Regions from separate parts of the Abyssicoccus albus genome, predicted to be linked through region 3. Evidence: predicted binding sites of a transcription regulator. Region 3 holds the regulator's gene; each other region holds the start of a gene.

Region 1 (6,574 bases), on a different contig from region 3:
CGATCGGTCATATCTGCAATCTTTGATAATTTATCTACACCAATCACCAATACATTATCATACATATTAGATTGAACATACATTTGAGCCGTAATCACACTATATATAAAACCGGTACATGCTGCTTTTTGATCCAACGAAGGAATGGATGTAGCACCTAATTCATGTGCAATGATATTAGCAGTCGACGGAAATTGTTGATTACTCGTTGATGTTGCTACAATAATCAAATCAATATCATCGATTGTTAGATTCGCATCTTCTATTGCTTTCCTTGCTGCATTCACTCCTAAATCACTCGTTGTCTCATCATCTCTTGCAAATCTTCTTTCTTTAATACCTGTCATTTTGCTAATCCATTCATCATTCGTATCGAGGAACTTTTCAAAATCTGAATTTTTCATAATACGTTCTGGTACATATGTCCCTAATCCTATAATTCCAACACCCATAGGCTTAACCTCACTTTATTTTTTTAATGTAAGTTTTGTTATTTATATATTAAACATAATTTTATTAACTGATATTATTATTAGGTACTAATTTATCATATATCACATTAAATTGAAAACTTTTGATTTCTATATGTACATTATTAATACTTTTATTTATAATGATATCGAATGGGGAAAAATTGGAGGTTTAAACATGAAATATATTATCACATTATTTTGGGGCGTTTTATTATTTCATATGGTCAATTTCATATTAAATAGTTTAGCAGGCGGTGGTCCAATGGATCTTGTACAGGCTACGATTGCAAGTTTAATTTTTGGTGTCATTGTTATCCTCTTTGCATTGGTTTTAGATTTGTTAGCACCTAAAGTTGATGAGGAGTCAACGCATCATTAATAATTATATTAGTAAAGGGTTACTCAGAAGAGTAACCCTTTTTCTTTATTCACCATTCATCTGAAATTGAACTTCACTACCTTGACGTACTACATTAATTGTACAACCTTCTTCTAATCCTTCTCGAATAATGAATCTTGCAAGTGGCGTTTCAATCTGTCTTTGAATGAATCGTTTTAATGGTCTTGCACCGAATTGAACATCATACGCTTCTGTTGCTATCCATTCTTTAACATCATCCGATACATTCAATAATAAATGCTGATCTTTTAATCGTTTATTCAATTCACCGATTAATTTATCGACAATTCTAGTCATCTCAGATTGTTGAAGTGGTTTAAATATCACAATGTCATCCATTCGATTCAAAATTTCTGGTTTAAAATGAGCATGAAGGCTATTTTGTACTTGTTCTCGAGCCTCTTCTGTAATCATACCTTCAGAATTGATTCCATCTAATAAATATTCAGATCCAATATTACTTGTCATAATGATGATTGTGTTTTTGAAATCAACAGTACGTCCTTTTGAATCGGTTAAATGCCCTTCATCTAACATCTGCAACAGGACATTGAATACTTCTGGATGTGCTTTCTCGACTTCATCTAATAATACGACTGAATATGGTTTTCTTCTCACTGCTTCTGTTAATTGTCCACCTTCTTCATGTCCAATATATCCAGGAGGTGCACCAATTAATCGTGCAACTGTATGCTTCTCCATGTACTCACTCATATCGATACGAATCATATGCTTCTCAGAATCAAACATCGATTCAGCAAGTGATTTCGCAAGTTCTGTTTTACCAACTCCTGTTGGTCCTAAGAATAAGAATGATCCAATCGGTCTATTCGGATCTTTAATACCAGCACGTGCTCTCAATACTGCATCACTAACAAGTTCAACCGCTTCACCTTGACCAACAACTCGCTGATGAAGAATAGAAGATAAGTTCAACAATTTCTCTTTTTCTGTTTCGACTAGTTTGTTCACTGGAATGCCTGTCCATTGACTCACTATTGTACCAATCTCATCTTCAGTGACGACTTCACGAATATAACGTGTTGTTTGATCATTTTGCTCTTTATACTCTTCTTCTAACGCTTTCAATTGTTGTTCTAATTCTGGAATCTTACCATGTCTTAATTCTGCAGCTTTCTCAAGTTCATACTGTCTTTCCGCTTCTTCTAATTGTTGCTTATATTGATCTAACTCAGTTCTTTTATTTTGTACAACTTGAATTTTATCTTTTTCGACTTGTATTTTCTGTTGCAAATCTTGTTGTTCACTCTTTGCTTCAGATAATTCATCTTCTAGTTCTTTAAGTCTATTCTGACTTAATTCATCTTCTTCTTTCTTTAGTGCTTGTGCTTCGATTTCAAGTTGCATAACTTTACGATTTAACGCATCCAGTTCAGTAGGATTAGATCCCATTTCAGTATTAATCGTTGCACACGCTTGGTCAACTAAATCTATCGCTTTATCTGGTAAGAATCGATCCGTAATGTAACGATCAGCAAGTTCTGCTGCACTCACCAACGCTCTATCTTGAATTCTTACGCCATGATGGACTTCATACCGTTCTTTCAAACCACGCAAAATACTAATCGTATCTTCGATTGTAGGTTCTGACACGTTTACCTTCTGGAATCGTCGCTCTAAAGCACTATCCTTCTCTATATATTCACGATATTCATTCAAAGTTGTCGCACCAATGCAATGCAGTTCACCACGAGCCAGCATCGGTTTTAACATATTAGAAGCATCCATTGCTCCGTCAGTTTTACCCGCACCGACAAGCATATGAATCTCATCAATGAATAGTATAATTCTTCCTTCACTGTCCTTAATTTCTTTCAATACCGCTTTCAATCGTTCTTCGAATTCACCACGATATTTAGCCCCAGCAACGAGTGCACTTAAATCCAGTTCGAAAATCGTTTTATCTAACAAACTCTCTGGTACATCACGATTGACGATACGTTGTGCTAATCCTTCTACGATTGCCGTCTTACCTACACCTGGTTCTCCGATTAAGACTGGGTTATTTTTTCTTTTACGACTAATAATTCGAATTGTATTTCTAATTTCTTCGTCACGTCCTATAACTGGATCCATTTTCCCTTCTTTTACCTCTTTGACTAAGTCACGTCCATATTTTTCTAACGCTTCATATTGTACTTCTGGATTTTGTGTATTCACGTGATTACCCCCTCTTATTTTTTCAATTGCAAATTCAATTTCTTTTTTTTCTTTTTTCAAATAGTTTTTTGATACTGTGTGATGATCTATTGCACTAAGGAGTATATGTTCTTGTGATATAAAATCATCATCAAATTGATTCATTACCTTCTCAGCACTAATCATTACTTGATTTAAATCTGTACTTAAATATTGTCCATATTGTACAGAATCCCCTGATATTTTTGTATTACATTGATCAAGGTCTTCTTTTAATCGTTTAATATATGTTCCAATGTCTATTTCAGCTTTAAATAAAATCCTTTCCATTAATGAGCCTTCGGCGTTCATTAATGCTAACATTAACATTGTCGCGTTAATTTGTTGTTGTTGCTTTTCAATGGCGAGTTCTCGAGCACTGTTTAATGCTTCTGCGACAGATATTGTTAATTTGTTCATATCCATACGATTCACCTCTTAGTTTATTTAATAATTTATCGGTCAAATTTAACTTTGACTTTCTTTGACCTTAACTATAATATACATTATTTTAATCATTAATTCAATACCTTTTCTTAATAAAATTTCTTTTAAATTTTTGCATTTTCGTCAGTGCGTCACTATAATTATGAGTATTGCATAATGCAATTACTCTGCTGTATCAGTAAATAATTTAATATTTGAAAATTGTATCATCAAATACATAGTTCATAACAAAAGGATGGATGATCATGGAGCAATTATTCGATTGGATAGAGTTTTTGAAATACGTATTTTTAGGATTAGTTCAAGGCGTTACCGAACCAATCCCTATTTCCAGTAGTGGACACCTTGTATTACTACAAGAATTTTTAGGTATTGGGGCAAAGGGATTTACGTTTGAAATTTTAGTCAATACAGCGTCTTTAATTGCTGTCGTCATTATTTATTGGAATGATATCGTACAATTATTCATTCATTTTCTACAATATATTGGTGGCAAACGTTCAAAAGAAGTCATCGAAGACTTCAAATTTGTCATGTATTTAATCATCGCAACGATTCCAGCTGGTATATTAGGCTTGTTATTAGAAGACTTTATAGGAGATTATAAAAGTGCTTTACTTGTAGGTATCATGCTAATTGTTACAGGTATTGCATTGTGGGTCATTCGTAATAATCGTGGGAAAAAATTCGACGGCGACTTAACGTTGAAAGATGCTATTATTGTTGGATTTGCTCAAGCTGTTGCATTAATCCCAGGAATTAGTAGAAGTGGTGCAACAATCGTCGGTGCAATGGGTGTTGGTATGAATCAAAAGACTGCATTAAAGTTCTCTTTCTTATTGTACATTCCTATTAGCTTAGGGACTGCACTACTCGGTATTAAAGACATTATTAACGAACCACCAACTCAAAATATGGTCATTGCTTATATCGGTGCCTTTACTGCATCTCTTGTTGCAAGCTATATTTCATTGAAATGGTTACAAGGTATTATGGCGAAAGGCAATTTATTTATTTTTAGCCTATATTGCTTCATTGTAGGACCACTAGTTATCATATTATCTTTTTTCTTTTAACATAATCCATAAATTAACACTATCACGATGAACCAAATGTTCACACATTTGATTCATCGTTTTTTAATAGTATACTAGTAATTAATATTAACTATTCAAAGGATGAACGGTAATGTTAAAAAACAAACTAGAACACACTCCGTATTCTGTCATTAATTTCATTAGAGAAAATGGCACTCAAGTGTCGTTCAAAAAAAATGAGTACATTTACCAAGCGACAGATCAACGTGAATACATTTATTTAATATTAAATGGTCAAGTCGTTATTTCGAGAAGCTTTGAGAATGGCAAAGAATTTGCGATGAAACTTCTGAGTACATTTGGTCTATTCGGATCTACAGAAATTTATCCTTTGCAACCAACGTATCAAAACGATGCACAAGCAAGATCTGACGTTGTACTTGTCAAAATGGATACTGAAGTATTTGAACGTAGCGTCTTAGAAGATCAAGTGTTAACATACGAATGGATCCAGTGGTTACAAATCGATAATACACGAAAAGAATCACGAATTCGCGACCTGTTTCAATGTGGTAAAAAAGGCAGTCTCTATTCAACACTCATTCGATTGTCTAACTCATACGGACTAACTATTGATGGAGGTATATTATTAGATATTTCATTAACAAATCAAGAACTCGCTAACTTTACAGGTTCATCACGAGAAGTCATGAATAGGATGTTAAACGAACTCGTTAAATTAAATATTATTTCAATTGACCGCAAAAAAATCACGCTTCACAATATTGACTATTTACGCCAAGAAATTTCATGCGAAGAATGTATTAGTTCAATTTGTCGTATAGAATAGTAAATAAGAAAGGATTCCAATGTTTATTGGAATCCTTTCTTGCTTACTTGCCCTTCTAACACAATTTGAATTGATTTGCTGATCAAATTACTATATGCTTTTTTTCCTTTACGATTTAATTGACCCGATTCTTCATCAAAATAATCATCATTCGTATTCACTTCATAATTCCAATCAATGAGATACGTATTGTCGTACTCATTCGTCAATGCATAATAACTTTCATTGATCTCTCTAGAATACTCTTTATTACCTCTTAAATTAATCAAAAATATATGTTGATGAGGATGATTTATAATGAAGTCCTCAACTGATTCTAAATCTGGTTTTAACGTTCCACCTAATTGAATCACCATGACTTCACCACGTTGATCAAATTCACTATGATTCGCAAGAATTCTTGATAATCCTGTTCCACTTCTATTCACTTCAACATCTGTTGTCAAATTTGGTGTATCATTCTTTAATTGATCAACTACATCATTTGAAAATCCATCACCAATATAGAGATAATTTATTTTTTTCATATTAACATTTCTATACTCTGGCTTCTCGAGTTTAATTTCATCTTTAATAATTTCTGTATTTGATGATGAATAATCCTTAATGTCATCTTTAAAAAAACTATTAATATAGACAGTACTGACAATGAACAATATTAACAGACAAATAATCAATGCCGGTCTTATAAATTTCTGCCAATTTATTGATCTGATTGCATTTTTAAATCCTAACTTCTCTATAGGGCGTTGTATTTTACGATATGTTAATTCTGTTAATACACTGATAGCGATGATTGCAATGAGCCACTCAATAATTGAATGGTTAAATCCTATCGAACGAATGAGTACGATGATTGGCATGTGCCACATATATAATGGAAATGCTCGTTTACCTAGTAATACTAACGGTTTAAATTTGAAAATTAATTGCCCAATATTATTATCACGTATAGTAATCGACCAGATGAGTACACCGACAATCAAACTAAAGATAAATGTCCCACCGAAATATAGTAAAATATTTGTCGTCTTAGCTGTCATAAATGAAATAATCAATAATACAACCATTAAAATGGTCACTACAGGTAACACAAATTTGTCATAACGAAACTTAAATCGTGATGTGTTAAATTGTTGTGATATAAATGCTACTAAAGCACCCATTA
Region 2 (6,574 bases), on a different contig from region 3:
AATGTCATATCGATATTTCATTAATTCTACAATTTCAGGAACTAATCGCCTTTGATAATTTAATAATTCTATAAACGCGACCTCCCATCACTTGTATTAGTTACATTTTATGTCCCGCAAGGGACTTAATTTGTAACTTATGTATTAAATATAACATATTCTACAGACAATGCAATCAAAAAACCTCGATATAATAAAAATAATTTCATTTTCTGTAAATTTCATTTAAAATCAGTCAACTGTTACTGATATATTGTCAAATTCCATCTATACAACGACATGCTATTTTTGATAAGATGAATATTAAATAGAATTAAGCCCACGTAGTGTAATGGATAACACACAAGATTCCGGTTCTTGCAATGAAGGTTCGATTCCTTTCGTGGGTATAAATAAAGTAGGTAATCAGATGAAGTTGACTTGTTATACGAAATCAAACTGTGGATTATGTGAAGAAGCGAAATTACAATTAAATATTGTCGAGGATTATTTTAATAATCTTTCTGTGCAATATGTTGATATTACTAGTAACCCAGCATTAGAAGACAAATATATGTTAGAAGTTCCAGTAGTCACATACAATGATCAAGAAATACAATACGGGAACATCGATTGTGCTACGGTGATTGATTATATTGAATCTTTATAAAAAGTGTTAACAGACAAAAACATGCGTGCAAATTCATTTTGCGCGCATGTTTTTTATTGTTTAACCTTCTATTTTGTTATACATGCGTGCAGATTTGTTTTGTACGCATGTACGGATTACTTTCGATTACTTCACTTCATCAACAGTCACAAACTCATACCCTTCGTTTGATAGAAAGGTCAATACATCAACTAAACTCTCGACTGTTGTTTGATGAATATCGTGCATGAGCACAATTCCACCATCCTGATGATTTGCTTTCACTACTTCAAGAATCGCTTGAGGATCATGACTTTTCCAATCTTCAGTATCAATCGTCCAGAGTACAGGTTTCATATCAGTCACTTGATTTACACTAGCATTTGTAGAGCCGTATGGCGGCCTAAATGTTGATGGTTTTTCTCCTATAGCTTGGTGAATGAGATCGTTCGTTTCATCAAACTCTTGTTTTATCTGGCTTTGACCTAACGTCGTTAAGTCAGGATGATTCATCGTATGATTTCCTATTTGATGACCTCTTTCATGAACTTGTCTTACAATATTTTGATTGTACTTGACTTTAGAACCAATCATATAAAACGTTGCTTTCGCATTGAATTTATCTAATATCTCTAACACATGTGGTGTCGTGCTGCCATTTGGTCCATCATCGAATGTAAGGGCAATTTTTTTTGTTTTTTGCACACCTTTATCTTCGACTTGGCTTGTTGGTTTTTCACTATTTTTAGTACCATTTTCTTGTTGTGTTTCCTCTGATGAAGGGGCTTCAGTATAAGGATGATCTTCTTCGGTTTTCGGAACATCAATATGTTCAGGCGTGTTTACTTTAATCTGAGCAAGTTGTTTATCAGTGAGCTGTGTTAAATCTTGGTCAATTAAAATGACCTTTCCTTCATCAGTTAAGGAATCTTTTATCTTTTCCGTTGAAACTTCTAGAGAAAATGCACCAAGCGCTCCGGCTGCAACGTCATATTCATTGAAATTGAAGACGATTTTTTCGCCTTTCGGGTACGCTTTTAATTGGTTGTTTTGAATATAGTCTTTCAATGTAGGGTAATCTACATAGAAGTCTTTATCTTTATCTTTCTTTATTTCCGCTGATATTACTTTGTATAGAATATCATGCGCTTTTGGCTCATTAATGATAAAGTCATTAAAAGTGAATACATTATAATTCTTATTATCAATTATCCAAGTCTTATATTGAACATAGCCATTAGCCCCACTAACATTCATTGTATTTTCGAAGACTAATGTATACAAATTTTCACTCAGTTTATCAAGTTTGAAGTTGATGTTATGTGTTGATATTTGATTTGCTTTTTCCATTCGCGTTGACTCTTGTTCAAATAACATCTTTTGTTCCTTAATAAATTGTAATATGACTTTATTAATATCATCATCATGAAACAGTGGATATTGATATGACGCGTGAATATTATGTTCATCAATCACATCCATTTGAACTTCAACTTCATCATATAATGTATTCTTTTCTCCGTCTTCATTTCGTATTGCATTATCTTTACTTTCATCTTTATTTTGGTGGTCATCGTTTTTTTCTTCAGTCTTATCTGCTTCATCCTTTTGGCTTTCGTCTGTCTCATTTTCATTCATTTTTTGACTCACTTGCTTCGATGCACTATTATCGTCACCTTGTCCATTAATCCATTGATAAGTAAGAACCCCAGTTACAATCAATACTAATAGCATCATTACAGACAAAATAACTTTTAAAATTTTTGATACATTCACTACAATATCCCCTTTGTGTATATGTATACTAATGATTTATATCTCTATAAAATGTAAACATTACAATATAATGTTCGTATAGTTATATGTAAATGTCAATAGCTATATGTCAATTACGTTACAAAAATATTACATCGCGTAACATTTATATAAAGCTTTTCCTTTGACCTTTATTGACTTTAATTGTATAGTACATATAGAATAAATTAATACAGTTTTGGAGGAGATTTATATGAACTTAATACCTACAGTTATTGAACAGACGAATCGTGGAGAACGTGCATACGACATTTATTCACGCTTATTAAAAGATAGAATTATTATGCTTGGTAGTGCGATTGATGATAACGTTGCAAACTCAGTCGTTTCTCAATTGTTATTCTTACAAGCACAAGATAGCGAGAAGGACATTTACTTATACATTAATTCACCAGGTGGTAGTGTTACAGCTGGTATGGCGATATATGATACAATTCAACATATCAAACCTGATGTTCAAACAATTTGTGTTGGGTTAGCAGCGAGTATGGGGTCATTTTTACTTGCAGCTGGAACTAAAGGTAAGCGTTATGCATTGCCTAATGCTGAAGTTATGATTCACCAACCGTTAGGTGGTGCGCAAGGTCAAGCGAGTGATATCGATATTGCTGCGCGTCATATTTTAAAAACACGTGAGAAGTTAAATAATATTCTGGCGGAACGTACTGGGCAAGATCTTAGTGTCATAGAGAAAGATACAGATCGTGATAACTTCATGACTGCTGAACAAGCGAATGAATATGGTTTAATTGATGATGTTATGGTGCCAGAAAAATAATATAATTGGTATATTTTTGAACACATGAGCTAACTCATGTGTTTTTTTATTGAATTGTCTTCTTCAACTACTATAAAATGAAATATACAAGATTTTATAAATAATAGTAACAAATGAACAATTTAATGGAGGTGCTTGAGTGAATATTATTATCGCAGGTGGAACAGGTCTTGTTGGGAGTGAACTCGTTCGGACATTATCAAGACTTGATGACACGAAAATATACATCCTTACACGGAGTGAATCAAATGAAGTAAATCCGTATTTACAATATGTGAATTGGGATGATATGAAAGAATTATTGCCGATTAACCCTCATATTATTATTAATTTAGCCGGTGCAACGTTAAACAAAAAATGGACGGATGAATATAAACAAGAAATATTAAATTCTCGTTTGCATACAATTGATTCATTATATCAATACGTCGATTCGTTATCTGTAAAACCTCACACGTACATCAATGCGTCAGCAGTTGGATACTATCCTACCAGTCAACATGTAAAATATGATGAAGGGGATGTCTTTCAAAGTCATGACTTCTTAAGTGGTGTTGTCTCACGTATTGAATATGAATCTGATAAGTTTTCACAGTTTGATACACGTGTTGTAAAGACACGATTTGGTATAATATTAGACCGCGAACAAGGCGCATTAAGCGAAATGATCAAGCCATATAAATTTGGTGTTGGTGGAAAAATTGGTTCAGGTAAGCAATGGATGAGTTGGATTCATATTGATGATGCAATTAATGCATTATTGTTCCTCATATTTAATAAAGATGTATGTGGTCCAGTTAATGTCGTTGCTCCACATGCAGAAAGACAAGAAAATTTCAGTAAAACATTAGCAAGTGTTATGGATAAGCCGAATATGGCAATTGTCCCCAAACCAATCATTAAGGCGATATTAGGAGAACGATCTCAATTAATACTTGAAGGGCAAAGTGTTCAACCTTCCGTCTTATTAGATAAAGGATTTAAATATAAATACCCAATGTTAGAACAAGCTTTAAATCATCTCATTCATATTAAAGATTACTCTTAATATCAAAAGAGCCAGTTATTCAATGAAGAATGACTGGCTCTTTCAATATATTCATAAAATTTTTAAATAGGTTCATCATTTTTCAATTTTTCCGCCAGTTCATCTAATTTCCTCAGTCGGTGATTGACACCAGATTTAGAGATTGGTCCAGTAGACACCATTTCACCTAATTCTTTCAAACTAACGTCTTGATGCAAAACTCTAAGTCGTGCAATTTCTTGTAAACGCTCTGGCAATTCATCGATGCCGATCATTTGATCGATAAATTTAATATTTTCTACTTGTCTCATTGCAGCACCAATCGTCTTATTCAAGTTGGCGGTTTCACAATTGACTAATCGGTTCACTGAATTGCGCATATCTCTTACAATGCGAACATCTTCAAATTTTAATAACCCTTGATAGCCACCAATGATACTCAAAAAGTCAGCAATTTTTTCGGCTTCTTTTAAATAGACGATATTGCCTTTCTTGCGTTCGAACCGCTTCGCATTGAGATCGAATTCATTCATTAATTGCACTAATTGCTCAGCATGTGTTACATACAATGAGAATATTTCCAAGTGGTATGATGACGTCTCCGGATTATTCACTGAACCTCCGGCAAGAAAAGCTCCTCGTAAATAACTTCTTCGATCTTCTACAGTCGATAAAAATTGCTGATCAATCTCTCTTAAAAACACACCATCAACTAAAATACCTAAATCTTTAAGTATTTCTTTCGTGTTATCTTGTATTCTACAAATATATACATTATTCTTTTTAAGTTTCATCTTTTTCCGAACGAGCAGTTTCACATCAACTTGATATTCATATCGGATTAAACTAAATATTCGGCGTGCGATGGCTGGGTTTTCAGTTTGTACACCGATGACAAATTGACCTTGATTAATGGTTAAGTCTCCATTCATTCGAATGAGTGCCGATAACTCTGCTTTAGGATGTGATTCTTGTATTGAAAGTCGTGTCAGTTCTTGTTTAACATCCGCTGCAAAGCTCATCTAAATCTTCTCCTTATTTCTTATACTGAATCGTGCTTGTCTCTTGCAACACTATGTCGTAAAGCAGTTGTGCGATGACTTCATTATTATGTCTTACTGCAAGTTCTTCGTTTATTTTAATTAATTCATCATGTGTAATGAGGTCAACACCTAATTGTCGAAGTTTCTCTTCGTCACATTCCACTATGGTTGCACCGGTTTCTTTATATATTGACGAAATGTGTTTTGTAATTGGCTTTGTGTTTGCGATTACATAATCAACAATAGATGCATTTGCGTGCTCATGTATTGCTTCTATATGATCTGAAACACTATACCCTTCTGTTTCACCTTTTTGCGTCATAATATTGCAGACATATGCTACAATCGCATCACTATTACGAATCGCCTCAGAAATTCCGCGGACAATAATATTCGGAATAACACTCGTATACAGACTTCCTGGCCCTAAAATAATTAAATCAGCATCTTTGATCGATTGGAGTGCATCGTCAACCGGTTTGATGGTCATCGGGGTTAAAAATACACGGTCAATTCTTGAATTATTTAATGGTATATTGGACTCACCGACAACGACAGTACCGTCTTCATGTAATGCACTTAGTATAGGTGAAGTATTTGTAGAAGGGAGGACTGTACCTTTTACATTAAGGATGGTGCTTAATTTCTCAATCGCATCACCAAAGTTATCAGAAAGCTCATTCATTGCTGCAATTAATATATTCCCGACAGAATGATTACTAATTTTACCTTCACTAAATCGATACTGAAATAATCGTTCTAAATCCGGTTCAACATCACTCAAAGCAGCAAGTACATTTCTAACATCTCCTGGTGCTGGAATTTTCATTTCATCTCGAATAACACCTGTACTCCCACCATCATCTGCAACTGTTACAATTGCAGTAATATCTAATGGTAGTGCTTTAAGTCCACGTGCTAGTACAGATAAACCTGTTCCACCACCCATCAAAACTACTTTTAACTTAGCCATCGAATTTCCCTTCTATCTTTGCATCTCTATGATTTGTATACACTTCGAATTCATAAAGATCCTGTAATTCTTCCCCTAAACGTCTGCTGATGGCAACACTACGATGTTGACCACCGGTACATCCTATTGCAATCGTTAATTGAGATTTTCCTTCATCAATATATTTAGGCAACATAAATTTAAGCATTTCAATTAATTTCTTATAAAATACTTCGGTATCCTGCCAATTCATAACGTATTGGTAAACATTGTCGTTTAACCCTGTATAAGGTCTTAATTCAATCTCATAATATGGATTCGGTAAAAATCT
Region 3 (6,574 bases):
TTACGCGTTGATTCATAATCTTCTTCGGCACTTTGTCCGCCGAAACCTGCAAAACGATTATCACGGATTGCTTCAGAACCAACGTTTGATGTCATAATGATGACTGTATTTCTAAAGTCTACCGTACGACCTTTGGAATCCGTAAGACGTCCATCATCTAACACTTGTAACAACGTATTAAAGACATCCGGGTGTGCTTTCTCAACTTCATCCAATAAAATAACCGAATAAGGATTTTCACGGACTTTCTCAGTCAATTGTCCACCTTCATCAAATCCAACATATCCCGGAGGTGAACCAACCATTCTTGATACAGAATGCTTCTCCATGTACTCACTCATATCAACACGTATCATCGAATCTTCATTACCAAACATTACTTCTGCTAACGCTTTAGCAAGCTCTGTTTTACCGACGCCGGTAGGTCCTAAGAAGATAAAGCTTCCAATCGGTCGGTTCGGATCTTTCAAACCTGCTCTAGCACGTCTAACAGCTTTCGATATTGATTTCACCGCTTCACTTTGACCAATGACACGTTCATGTAACACATCTTCCATATTCAATAAGCGTTCTGATTCAGTTTCTTCTAATTTATTTAATGGAATACCTGTCCAAATTGAAACAACTTGGGTAATTGAATCTCTAGTCACTTGAGAATGAGAATCACCTTGTGTTTGAGCCCATTTGTCTTTGGTTTCTTTAAGTTGTGTTTCAAGTTTAGATTGATCATCGCGTAGTTTCGCAGCGTGTTCAAATTGTTGCTCATGAACTGCAGATTCTTTTTCGCGTCTCACTTTCTCTACTTGTTCTTCTAAGTCCTTCACATCTGAAGGAATCGTATGACTCTTCAATCTCACTTTAGAACTTGCTTCATCGATTAAGTCAATCGCTTTATCTGGTAAATATCGGTCACTAATATAACGATCACTCAGTTCAACAGCGGCTTCAATTGCTTCATCTGTAATCGTAATACGGTGATGTGCTTCATATTTATCGCGTAAACCTTTCAAAACTTCCACTGCATCTTCTGTAGAAGGCTCATCAACTTTAACGGGTTGAAATCTTCTCTCTAACGCCGCATCTTTCTCGATATATTTACGATATTCATCCAACGTTGTCGCACCGATACATTGCAATTCACCTCGAGCAAGTGCTGGTTTTAAAATATTGGATGCATCAATTGCACCTTCAGCTCCACCTGCTCCAATCAACGTATGAAGTTCATCAATGAATAAGATTACATTCCCTGCTTGATGAATCTCTTCCATGACCTTCTTGAGTCGTTCTTCAAATTCTCCACGGTACTTCGTACCTGCAACAACTGTACCCATATCTAAAGACATCACTCTTTTATCTTTTAACGTTTCTGGAATTTCATTATTCACTATTGATAGTGCTAAGCCTTCAGCAATTGCAGTCTTACCAACACCTGGTTCACCAATCAGTACTGGATTATTTTTTGTGCGTCGACTTAACACTTCAACGACACGTGTAATTTCATGTTCGCGACCGATAACCGGATCTAAACGCCCTTCTTTAGCCACTTTCGTTAAATCACGTGCCAATGAATCTAGCGTTGGTGTGCCTTCCTTATGTTGCTTTTGTGGTTCATTTTTCTTTGCAAGTTCAGGATTTCCAAGCATTTTAACTACTTGTGCCCGTGTTTTAGTAATATTCACATCTAAGTTTTGTAGGACACGTGCTGCAACGCCTTCATTCTCGCGAATGAGTCCAAGCAATAGGTGCTCCGTCCCGACAAACGTATGGTTCATTTTACGTGCTTCATCCATTGATAATTCGATGACTTTTTTAGCACGAGGTGTATAATGAATCGTAGCTTTCTCACCAACACCACTTGCTAACATACCTTCAATTTGTTCACGTATTTTATCAGTCGATAAGCCAAAAGATTCTAAAACTTTTGCGGCAATTCCTTCTTCTTCTTGTATTAATCCAAGTAATAAATGTTCTGTTCCTATATGTGCGTGATTTAATTTAATTGCTTCTTCTTGTGCATTCGCTAAAACACGCTTTGCTCGTTCTGTTAATCGTCCAAATAACATAAAATTCCTCCTTATTGTGTTCAGTTATTGCTTCATGGTCAAATGTTGTTGAATTAATTGAGCTCTATAAAGATTTTCATTTTCATTTGTTTTATATCGTATAAAAGCAGGTTGAATTTTAACCATCATTTCATGAAAGTTAAATGGCTTAGTTTCTATCATACCCAAATCATAGGCAAGTTTAACTTCACTCAACCTTTGACTTGCCTCTTTCAAATCAATCAATTTACTATATTTCAAAATCCCATATGATCGTAAAAATTGATCTTCTAATTGAACTTCGTAATGGTTATATAGAGCTTGTCTAGCCTCTTTCTCTTGATTAATCACGTTATGAACAATATATATTAAATCATCAATAATATCTTGCTCAGTCTTACCAAGTGTCACTTGATTTGAAATTTGGTATACATGACCTAAATCACGAGAACCTTCACCAAAAATACCTCGCACTAAAAATCCGAACCGCTGAATAGAGTAATTCAGTTGTGGCATTTTATCTAACATTGCTAATGCAGGCAAATGTAACATAACCGATGCTCTTAAGCCAGTACCTAGATTTGTCGGACAACTTGTCAAGTAGCCTAGTTTTTCATCGAAAGCATAATTCACTTCTTGGTCTATCTCCTGATCAATCGCTAATGCTTGATTATATAACGCTTCAATATCCAACGTGTTAGATAATGTTTGAATCCGAATATGATCTTCTTCATTGACCATAATACTTACATCTTCTTCTTTCGATATATATACAGATCCTTCAGAGTTCTTTGTTAACGTTGGTGAAATTAGATGTTTCTCAACAAGCATTAATCTTTCAACTGCTGTCACATCTTTCATTGATAATTCATCATATTGTGAAGATAATATCGGATGAACATAATCTTGGACAACTTTAAAATCATTGGCAGATGCTACGGTTGGAAAAAGCACGTGGTCTAAGTTTCTTGCTAATCGTACACGACTACTTAAAACAATTGGCTCTTCACCTTCATTTTTGACCCATTGACTCACATCGTTATATATCATTATGATTCACGCTCTTTCAACTCTTTTAACTGGTCACGATAATCTGCTGCTAATTCAAATGCTTGCTCTTTTGCAGCATCTTCCATCTTTTGCTGAAGATCTGATATTCGTTGTTTTAATTGTATTTTTTCACTTGCGTTGTCACTAACATAACCAATATGTTCATCTGCACCATGCTGGACGCGTTGTGCGATATGAATAATCTCTTGATTAAATGTCTTAAAACATTCACTACATCCAAATTTCCCATTGTGAACAATTTGCTGCAAACTTAATCCACATCTCGAACAAGTTTTAGACAGATTAAATTGTGACTGAATGTGTGATGGTGAATGATTGAATAGTGCATTCAACAACTGTTGAATGGATTGGTCATTTGAATAAAATTGAGCCAATTCACTCACGCTCCTTAATCATAAAATTGAATAATATCTATAAATTGATGCATCATATTTGCTCTAATCATGTCACGTAATTCCATATCAACTGGTATCACTTCACGTTGAATTGCACTTGCCATTAATCGTTTCTCTCGATTCGTAATTAGTTCGTTTTCTTCAAGACCATCAAGAATACGAACGGAATGATTGAACGATATTCCATCACCTATTAAACTTCGAATACGTGCTAAAAAAGCATCTTGATCGCTCGTTTCAACACGTGTAATTCGAATATAACCACCGCCACCACGTTTACTTTCTATCGTGTAACCATGTTCATTTGTAAATCTCGTTTTAATGACATAATTTAATTGAGAAGGGACACAATCAAATTTCTCTGCAATTTGCGCACGTTTAATTTCAACTTCATCTTGATCTGCTTGCCTAAACAGCTCTTTAATATACTCCTCAATAATATCTGACATATTATGCATTCGTATCACCTTCTTTTGACCTTATTTGACTATACGTTGATTATAAACAATAAATCAAAAATGGTCAAAGTTTTTGTTTAAATTTCAATTTCCCTATATTTCATTTATGTTACAACATAAATATTTTGTATATTATTTATTATTTTTCTGATAAAATATGAGAAGTTGTTTGACATAAATGTCAAAAAAAAAAATTTATAAGAGGTGAAAACGCTTGCAATTTATAGGTATACTCGGTATTATTGTCACTTTACTCCTTGCATGGCTTGTAAGTTCGAACAAGAAAAAGTTCAAATTCCTTAACATAGGTCTTATGATTTTGATTCAGTTTGTATTAACATTTATTCTATTAAACACTAGTGTTGGGGAATTTATCATCAAAAAAATTGCAGGATTTTTTGAAAAGCTGTTAGGTTTTGCAGCAGAAGGTGTTAACTTCGTATTCGGAGGAATCGCCAATGAAGGTGCAAATGTATTCTTCTTGAATGTATTAATGCCAATCGTCGTTGTTTCATTATTAATCGGTATTTTACAATATTTAAGGATATTACCGTTAATTATCAAATTACTCGGTATAATTCTTTCTAAGATTACTGGAATGGGTAACTTAGAATCTTACAATGGAGCAGCGAGTGTCATTTTAGGACAATCAGAAGTGTTTATTTCATTGAAGAATAAACTTCCACACATTTCTGACCAACGTTTATACACTTTGAGTGCTCAAGCAATGAGTTCTGTATCAATGTCAATTGTTGGTGCTTACATGACGATGTTAGACCCTAAATACGTCGTAACAGCAATCGTTCTAAACTTATTCGGTGGATTCATTATTGCCGGTATCGTCAATCCTTATGAAGTCGATGAAGACGAAGATGGCGATGACATTGATTTCAACGAGACAAAAGGTCAATCATTCTTTGAAGTTGTCGGTGAATATATTCTCGATGGTTTCAAAGTTGCCATTACCGTTGCAGCAATGTTAATCGGTTACATCGCATTGATCGCCATTGTAAACAACTTATTCTTATTAATTCCAGGCGTAAGCATTACATTCCAAGATGTATTAGGTTATATCTTTGCACCATTAGCATTTATCATCGGTGTCCCTTGGGATGAAGCAGTACGTGCTGGGTCATTGATGGCGACAAAACTTGTTACAAATGAATTCGTTGCAATGATTAATTTAGGTGAAGTTAGCGGTGAATTATCTGAACGTACGAAAGGGATTGTTTCAGTATTTTTAGTATCTTTTGCAAACTTTAGCTCAATCGGAATTATCGCTGGTAGTGTTAAAGGATTAAACGCAGAGAAAGGAAACTCAGTTGCTCGTTTCGGTTTAAAACTAGTATACGGTGCATCACTTGTTAGCTTATTATCAGCAGCGATTGTTGGATTCTTTATTTAATATATTAGGTTCTGTTGCAAAGTTAGAAAAATTATAGCTGATCACCATTTTATCATGCCAGTGTTCGTTTAACTTGCTAGCATGATGCTAATTTCGTGGCATGGCGAAAATCCGTAGATCTGAAGAGACCTGCGGTTCTTTTTATATAGAGCGTAAATACATTCAATACCTTTTAAAGTATTTTTGGCCGTATTGATACTTTGATATCTTGTCTTTCTTACTTTAATATGACGGTGATCTTGCTCAATGAGATTATTCAGATATTTCGATGTACAATGACAGTCGGGATTTAGTTTAAACGTTTTAATAACTTTAGCCATGGCTACCTTCGTTGAAGGTGCCTGATCTGTAATCACTTTTTGAGGTTTACCAAATTGTTTAATGAGACGTTTGATAAACGCATATGCTGCATGATTATCACGTTGCTTACGCAACCAAATATCTAATGTATGCCCCTCTGCATCAATAGCACGATATAAATAGCTCCATTTCCCTTTTATTTTGATGTACGTCTCATCAATACGCCATTTGTAATAGGCTTTTTTATGTTTTTTCTTCCAAATTTGATACAAAATCGGAGCATATTCTTGAACCCAACGGTAGACCGTTGAATGATGAACGTTGACACCACGTTCTCTTAGTATTTCAGATATATCACGATAACTCAGCGCGTATCTTAGATAGTAGCCAACGGCTACAGTGATGACGTCCTTGTTAAATTGTTTATATCTGAAATAGTTCATATAGCATACTCCTTTTTGTTAAAATTATACTATAAACTCAACTTTGCAACAGAACCGTATTTTTATGGTTTACAAGACAGTAGACGTTAAAAAACGCAAATGACAAAAAAGCAATCTCACTCTTAATTTATGTGAGATTGCTTTTATTTATCATAATAATATAATGACGTTTCAAGCACATTATTTAATGTTACAAACACTTCTTCAACTGTATAGTTATAGTCATTTTCTACCCAACGTCGTAGTACTTCTATTACGCCACTACTGTAAAAATCAGCTACAATTTCAGGATGTTTACTTTCTCTAATCTTTTGCGCTAAGGGGCCACGCTTACGAGTTGAATTATTTAAAATCATTTCGCGACCCACATTCGTTAAACTTCTAAATACATCTGCCTGTCGAGACGAAACTAATAGATGCTTAAAAATCTTTTTATTATTACAAATGTAATAAATAAAGT

The links. Region 3 encodes CtsR, which represses protease genes until heat stress. Its sites were predicted from a motif close to ATGGTCAATAAAGGTCAAACA; they were not measured.
Region 1: clpB (ATP-dependent chaperone ClpB) is a predicted target of CtsR. The motif match lies at 3,544-3,564, and genes of this name have one in related genera.
Region 2: clpP (ATP-dependent Clp endopeptidase proteolytic subunit ClpP) is a predicted target of CtsR. The motif match lies at 2,565-2,585, and genes of this name have one in related genera.

The regions. Positions count from the first base shown of each region.
Region 1 is NZ_RKRK01000002.1:207,959-214,532, reverse strand. It holds gene EDD62_RS01090 (beta-ketoacyl-ACP synthase III) at 1-452, opposite strand, end outside; gene EDD62_RS01085 (YjzD family protein) at 649-852, shown strand; gene clpB (ATP-dependent chaperone ClpB) at 898-3,498, opposite strand; gene EDD62_RS01075 (undecaprenyl-diphosphate phosphatase) at 3,765-4,595, shown strand; gene EDD62_RS01070 (Crp/Fnr family transcriptional regulator) at 4,708-5,406, shown strand; gene EDD62_RS01065 (acyltransferase family protein) at 5,430-6,574, opposite strand, start outside.
Region 2 is NZ_RKRK01000002.1:102,331-108,904, reverse strand. It holds gene EDD62_RS00575 (sugar-binding transcriptional regulator) at 1-21, opposite strand, end outside; tRNA gene EDD62_RS00570 (tRNA-Arg) at 318-389, shown strand; gene EDD62_RS00565 (glutaredoxin family protein) at 410-649, shown strand; gene EDD62_RS00560 (polysaccharide deacetylase family protein) at 776-2,404, opposite strand; gene clpP (ATP-dependent Clp endopeptidase proteolytic subunit ClpP) at 2,637-3,221, shown strand; gene EDD62_RS00550 (TIGR01777 family oxidoreductase) at 3,361-4,269, shown strand; gene whiA (DNA-binding protein WhiA) at 4,332-5,270, opposite strand; gene EDD62_RS00540 (gluconeogenesis factor YvcK family protein) at 5,284-6,264, opposite strand; gene rapZ (RNase adapter RapZ) at 6,257-6,574, opposite strand, start outside.
Region 3 is NZ_RKRK01000005.1:91,986-98,559, forward strand. It holds gene EDD62_RS08210 (ATP-dependent Clp protease ATP-binding subunit) at 1-2,063, opposite strand, end outside; gene EDD62_RS08215 (protein arginine kinase) at 2,088-3,092, opposite strand; gene EDD62_RS08220 (UvrB/UvrC motif-containing protein) at 3,092-3,487, opposite strand; gene EDD62_RS08225 (CtsR family transcriptional regulator) at 3,502-3,966, opposite strand; gene EDD62_RS08230 (NupC/NupG family nucleoside CNT transporter) at 4,181-5,371, shown strand; gene EDD62_RS08235 (IS6-like element IS257 family transposase) at 5,440-6,114, opposite strand; gene EDD62_RS08240 (TetR/AcrR family transcriptional regulator) at 6,258-6,574, opposite strand, start outside.